One region of the Oceanobacillus kimchii X50 genome, then DNA from elsewhere that is predicted to be linked to it. Evidence: predicted binding sites of a transcription regulator. Region 1 holds the regulator's gene; the other holds the start of a gene.

Evidence for each region. Region 1 encodes Rex, which represses fermentation and respiration genes when NADH is low (regulators of the CRP and FNR family bind a similar motif). Its sites were predicted from a motif close to TTGTGAAATATTTCACAA; they were not measured.
Region 2: C794_RS17750 (L-lactate dehydrogenase) is a predicted target of Rex. The motif match lies at 1,917-1,934, and genes of this name have one in related genera.

Annotation. Positions count from the first base shown of each region.
Region 1 covers NZ_CM001792.1:642,571-646,243, reverse strand. Annotated here, with positions in the region: gene C794_RS03630 (CPBP family intramembrane glutamic endopeptidase) at 201-899, shown strand; gene C794_RS21150 (YdiK family protein) at 903-1,097, shown strand; gene C794_RS03620 (redox-sensing transcriptional repressor Rex) at 1,177-1,806, opposite strand; gene C794_RS03615 (ABC-F family ATP-binding cassette domain-containing protein) at 1,953-3,673, shown strand, end outside.
Region 2 covers NZ_CM001792.1:3,498,948-3,502,620, reverse strand. Annotated here, with positions in the region: gene C794_RS17755 (SDR family oxidoreductase) at 1-784, opposite strand, end outside; gene C794_RS17750 (L-lactate dehydrogenase) at 900-1,868, opposite strand; gene C794_RS17745 (ion channel) at 2,256-3,275, opposite strand; gene C794_RS17740 (PadR family transcriptional regulator) at 3,665-3,673, shown strand, end outside.

The DNA of each region.
Region 1 (3,673 bases):
TAATAATTAATTCTATAAAAAAATGCAAGCAAAAAAGAGTGAAGAAATTATATTTTTTATTCAACATATGTAGTACTCAGTTATAGAAAAATAATACTTCATTTTCTTTTCATTTAATAGCGTGTTCTGATTATAATAACTATATATGCATATGTTAAACTATAGTAATTAATACAGTACATGATAAAGGAGCGTTTTATTTGAGTCGCAGATATTGGTATGTCATTCTTACATATATTATTATGCAGCTTTCAGGGGCTCTCTTCGCCCCAATTTTAGCGGTCGTTTTAGACTTATCTTTAATGGATGCAACGATTTATTGGTCAATATTTTCCTTTGGATTAGCGGTACTCATTACGCTATATCTTCTAAAACCAGATATGCAAATGCGAAATGATAATGCAGCAGGCATTGAAAGCATAATACTTTGGTCCATCGCTGGTTTCTTTATGGCTTTATTCGCGCAAGGTATTGCTGCCCAAATCGAAATAGCTTTAGGGATTGATCCTGGTTCAGAGAACACACAACAAATTATGGATATTACTCGAGCAGCACCGATATTTATGATCGTCCCGGCTATTTTAGCTCCGATTTTGGAAGAAATCATATTCCGAAAAATTATCTTTGGAGAGCTATATAAACGGATGAATTTCTTTTTCGCAGGGTTACTATCAGCAGTCATATTTGGCTTTATTCACTTAGACCCTACGCATATTCTTATTTATGCATCCATGGGATTTGTTTTTGCTTTCCTTTATGTAAAAACAAAACGTATCATTGTGCCTATCATCGTTCACGCAGCAATGAACTCCTTTGTTGTGTTAATGCAATATAATATTGATCCTGAGGAACTGCAGCGAATGTTAGATGAGATGCAAATGATATTCTTTGGAGGTTAATCCATGAAACATCCTTATTTAATAAGAGCAATTCTATACTTTCTGGTTGGAATAGCTTTTATATACTTTGGGGTTCAAAGTAAGGAGAGCACCGTTTGGAATTCCGTTACATTGATTTTTTCAGCAGTCTCTGCTTTATGCTTCTTTTGTTCTTTTAAGATGTTTGGTTATCACAATAAAATAAAAAAGAAAAAGTAGACTGAGATGCAGTCTACTTTTTCTTTAAGCAAATTTCAACAAACGCTTACATAATAATCGATTTAAAATAATGAAATAATTACTGTAATGAATAATGTTTAAGAAAATACACAAGTGATTGAAGTTCAATCGCTAAATCAATATGATGCACACGAATATGACTTGGTACTGTAATTCTTGCTGGGGTAAAGTTTAATATACCATTAACACCATGATCGACCAGTTGATTGGCAATCGCATCTGCTTCATCTGCAGGTATCGTTAAAATCGCAACCTCTGTGTCCTTTAATCTTTCCCCTAGTTCGTCAATATGATAGACTGGAACTCCTCCGATATCGGTGCCTACCTTATTCTCATCAGCATCAAATGCAATGGTAATACGGATATTATTATTTTTCATAAAATTATAATGTAAGAAAGCTGTACCTAAATTTCCAACACCTATTAATGCTACTTCTGTTATTTCATGTTGATCTAACGTACGTTTAAAAAATCCTAATAAATATTCGACATTGTATCCGTATCCTTTTTTACCTAGTGCACCGAAGTAAGAGAAATCTCTGCGAATGGTTGCGGAATCTACTTTAACCGCTTCACTTAATTCTTTTGATGATACACGCTTTTTTCCTTGTTGATTTAAGTTGTTAATGAAACGATAATATAATGGCAAGCGTTTTGCAGTTGCTTGCGGAATCTTGTTTTGTTCCATACGACCTTCCTCTTTTCAATGCTTAGAATAATTATCATACTATATTTATTTTAACAGATTTATCCTTAGAAGTCGTGACATTTTTCACAATAATATTGTCCCTTCTATGGCGATAAGCTAAACTAGTAATATGAGGTGACAATAAAATGATACTGATGCAATTAAACGGAATATCAAAATCTTTTGGCACAGAAGAGATTTTGTCTAATATAAAAGTAGAAATAAAAGACCAAGATCGAATTGCCATCGTCGGGAGAAATGGTGCAGGAAAATCGACATTGCTAAAAATAATGGCAAATGAAATCCCTTATGATGAAGGAGAGTTTTTCAAACCGAAAGACCTTACCTATGGTTACCTGTCGCAACATATGAAATTGGAATCAGGAAAAACCATTTGGAATGAAATGGAAGATGTGTTTTCCCATTTAAAACAAATGGAGAAAAAGTTACGTGAATTAGAAACAAAAATGGCAGATCCTACTGCAGTGGATGATGCTAGTTACCAACTAATTTTAAAGGAATATGATGACTTACAAGTTCGCTATCAATCAGATGGTGGTTATACGTATGAATCGGATATAAAATCGGTACTTACTGGACTCTCATTTGGAGATTACGATTATCGAGCACCGATTAACGAATTAAGTGGTGGGCAAAAAACAAGACTTGCTCTCGGTAAATTATTGCTACAAAAACCTCAATTACTCATCCTCGATGAGCCTACAAACCATCTGGACATTGATACACTTACATGGTTAGAAGGTTATCTCGTTAATTACCCTGGTGCTATTGTGATTGTTTCCCACGACCGTTATTTTCTTGATAGAACGGTTTCTATAGTTTATGAAATTTCTAGACATCATTCTAAAAAATATCACGGTACCTACAGTAAATACTTAGAACAAAAAGCACTCAATTTCGAACAAGAAATGAAAGAATATGAAAAACAACAAACGGATATTAAACGAATGGAAGAATTTATTCAAAAAAATATCGTTCGTGCTTCCACGACAAAACGAGCACAAAGTAGACGAAAGCAATTAGAAAAAATGGAAAGAATGGATCGTCCAATGGGGGATGAATCATCCGCTTCGATGTCATTTCAGATTAATCGTCGTAGTGGAAATGATGTGTTGAAAATCTCTGATTTGGGTTTTCGATATGAAGAACAACAAGACCCTACATTTCGCCATGTTCATCTCCATGCAAATCGCGGAGACCGTATCGCATTAGTTGGCCCGAATGGAATTGGAAAAACAACGTTATTAAAGACTATTGTGGAAAAAGAGTTTCCTTTCGAAGGAGATATTCAATTAGGGACGAATGTACAAGTTGGCTACTATGATCAGGAACAAACCGAACTTCACTCGAATAAAACTGTGCTTCAAGAATTGTGGGATGAGTATCCTCTAGTGAACGAAAAAGATATTCGTACGATTCTAGGTAATTTCTTATTCTCTGGCGATGACGTGTTAAAGCCAGTATCTGCATTAAGTGGTGGAGAAAAATCACGTTTAGCATTATCTAAATTAAAAATGCAAAAAGCAAATTTGCTTATTCTAGATGAACCAACGAACCACTTAGACATTGATAGTAAAGAAGTGTTAGAAGGTGCATTAGCTGATTTTCCTGGCACGATTATATTTGTTTCGCATGATCGTTATTTTATTAATCGAATCGCAGACCAAGTAGCTGAAATGAGTCCACAAGGAATTAAAATGTATCTTGGTGACTATGATTATTATTTAGAGAAAAAAGCAGAAGAAGCAGAACTTGCTCGTCTTCAGATGGAAAACGCTGTTCAATCAGTAACTGTTTCTGATAAAAAAAGAAACTTTAAAGAAGAAAAACAGAAACAAAGTGAAGA
Region 2 (3,673 bases), 970 kb from region 1:
GTCCTGCACGACCTAAAGGTGTCGCCGGGGTTTCTTTACCGAACTTCGGAATATTCTCTTGCAGCTGACCACCGGATATTTGCAGAGCAGACCAGTAAGGGCCGGGCGCGACGGAATTAACACGGATTCCTTTGGAACTTAATTGTTTGGCTAAACCTTTGGTGAATCCAATAATGGCACTCTTCGTTGGCGCATAATCCATTAGAATTGGTGAGGGATCATAGCCTTCCACCGAAGAAGTGGTGATAATTGAGCTTCCTGCTGGCAGGTGCGGAATCGCTTCTTGAACCATCCAATACATGGAGAATACATTCGTTTGGAATGTGGATACTAATTGTTCTGTTGAAAGTTCCGTGATATCCTCTACAGCTTGCTGTTCTCCGGCAACCATCACTAACGTGTCCAATCCGTCTAATTCTTTAATAGCACTGTGTATTAACGAGCGGGCGAAATCTTCATCTCGTAAGTCACCAGGAAGTAATACTGCTTTTTGACCAGCATCTTCAATCAGTTCTTTTACTTCTAATGCGTCTGGTTCTTCTACAGGGAGGTAGTTAATCGCAACATCTGCTCCTTCCCGAGCATAAGCGATAGCGGCAGCTCTTCCAATACCAGAGTCACCGCCTGTAATTAATGCTTTTCTCCCCTTTAGTTGTCCCGATCCTTTATAAGTTTTTTCCCCGCAATCAGGAATAGGTGTCATTTCTCTTTGAATACCTGGTTGTTCTTGAAATTGTTTTGGAAAGTCTTCATTTGTATATTTCGTTCTTGGATTTTGTGGCATATGGATTGCATCCTTTCTTGAATTTGTACGTATAAGTTATTTTCCCGTGTATAACGGAAAATTAAACATCTATTTCAAAAAAGGTCCATCCAACTAACACATTACTATTTATATTTCATACATGTATCGCTTGAATTGCTGGCTCGTAAATGCCTTTAAGTGTCTGAACGCTATGCGTAAATTTTCTATGTTCTTCTTCATTCATTGGAACTTCAATTACTTCACAAACGCCATTCCGATTAATAATCGTTGGAACACCGATACATACATTGTCTACACTATATTCACCTTGAAGGAAGGTGCTGGTAGTTAAAATGCTATGTTCATCTTTTAATATTGCTTCTGTTACACGGACGAGACTCATCGCAATGCCATAGAAGGTTGCTCCTTTTTTCTGAATGATGCGATATGCAGCATCTCGAACATTAATGAAGATATCATCTAAGTCTTCCTTTTTATAGGTTTCACTTCGATTTAGATACGTAAGTAGTGGTACCGTTCCAATAGTCGCCGTGCTCCATAACGGGAGTTCCGTGTCTCCGTGCTCACCAATGATGTAGGCATGAATATTTTTCGGTGATAGATGGAAGTATTCTCCTAATTCATAGCGTAGCCTCGCTGTGTCGAGTGTAGTCCCGCTTCCAATTACACGATGAGGCGGTAGACCACTGAATGTTATGACTGCTTGCGTCAAGACATCGACAGGATTTGTAGCGATTAAAAAGATGCCATTGAATCCACTATTCATCACGTCAGCCACAATTTCTTTAAAGATTATCATGTTTTTTTCTACAAGGTCTAAGCGAGTTTCCCCGGGCTTTTGATTAGCCCCAGCACAAATACACACGATATCTGCATCTTTACAATCTTCGTATTCTCCTAACCATACATTAGTCAATGAAGGAGCAAAGGCTTTACCATGATTTAAATCCATTACATCACCTAATGCTTTATCCGCATCTAAATCAATAATTGCTAACTCTTCTGTCACACCTTGATTCATCAATGCAAATGCATAACTAATACCAACCGATCCACCGCCAATGAGTACCACACGATTCACTGCTTGTTGACTTGTTTTCATCTACATCACACCCTTATCGTTTAGAATATGAAATATCTTCCATCTATATTGTGAAACATTTCACAATTATTGTCAATATAAATTCTGAAATTTAGAAAACATTTTGAAGTTCAATACATAGGAAGGGGGCTGCTTATTTTTTATACTAGTACAGTTATTCGAAAGAACCTATTAGAAAAAGTGTTTATTGACGTGATCTATTAACACAGAGCTCTTACTAAAAAGGCAAAATAGTTAATAGAGCGGCTCAAAAACCAAAACGAAGCTTAGGAAACCGGAAAAAAGTGGTAAATAGAGCACCCCAGCCTACACAAGCCTCGCAAATCCAACTCCGGTCCCCGTTAACAAATAATCGCTTCAAATATGTAGAAACCACTTCTCATTATATTAAGAAATAATTTTTTCACAAGCACTTTCATCACAGATAATAAACAACTTGGCATCATTTGGGATAGGCGCGGATAATTGTTTAATAATCGATAAATCATTTCCATTTGATATCAGCATGGCACCTTGAGCTGCTAAATCGGAACGAGCATCATCATAGGTCTGCCAGGTGTCTTTTTTACTGATGGAGTACAAATCATACGCTGTATTGCTGGTTAGTTGTCTAATAATTTCACTTGAGCCATTGTATAAAATGGAACGTGCTAAATGGGCTGCTGTATCATTTGCAGTGATAAATTCCTCAACAGAGACATGTTGAAATGCTTTAATATGTCTTGATTCTAAAACCTCGCATATTGTATAAATATTTTTTTCGTATTCTTTTCCGATACTTTCTAATGTCGTGGCAATTAACAGCGTTTGACCATCTGCTTGGGATGTTGCGACACTATCTTCTGAAGCAAAAACCATTACCGATTTACTTTTTAGTAAGTTTGCTTGGAACAATACATCGGTATTTGCTGGGTTCCCATGAACGAACTCTACTTGTTCATGTAAAATCGGTATTTTGCTAACTGCTTCATCAATGATGACGATAGATATATCTTCAAAGGTTTTTAGTAATTCGTCTAGCGTAATACTAGCCTTTTTTGTCCAATTTATTAAGATAATATGATCTTCTGTTGTGATATTCAATTTGCCTGCCTCCTTTAATCGTTTCCGAACACTTAGAAAATCAATTGCTTTACCAATAAAAATAGTCATGATTCCAATTCCAATAATATATAAAAACATTGCGAATATTTTACCGGGACCAGTGGTTGGCGACACATCACCATATCCTACGGTTGTCACTGTTGTCATTGTCCACCAAAGCCCCTCAAAAGGATCTGCAAATGTATCAGGTTCTAAAAAATAGATAAAGTAACTACTTGCCAGAACCAACGTGAATGTCGAAAGTAAAAGAAACCAATTATTTAATCGGATGACTTTTACAAACAAATGCCTGAAAAAGATCATCGTATTCCCCCTTATCTACACATAACATTTTACCTATTAAAATAGTAACACAAAGTCAAACTTCATTCTGTAGTGAATTTTATTCCCCCTCCACACACGGAATGGTAGTACTCAAGTGCATTATCTACAATGCCCTTGAAAAGTAGCTTAGCATCACGGCCATAAGATAGGATAGAAAAAGCAGATAAGCTCTCATTACAATTTGGATTTATATATATTATAATTTAAACTAATTCCTATTCATTTTTACGCTTATAACTTATGTATACAACCTCTTTTGTTAAGTTTTTGTAAACTAGCTTTTTTGTGAAAAGTATATATGTTACGATCATTATTGAGTTTCGATAACGAATTCCGATATCGAAACTGACACTATTGGAGGTATAATTTTGGAGGAT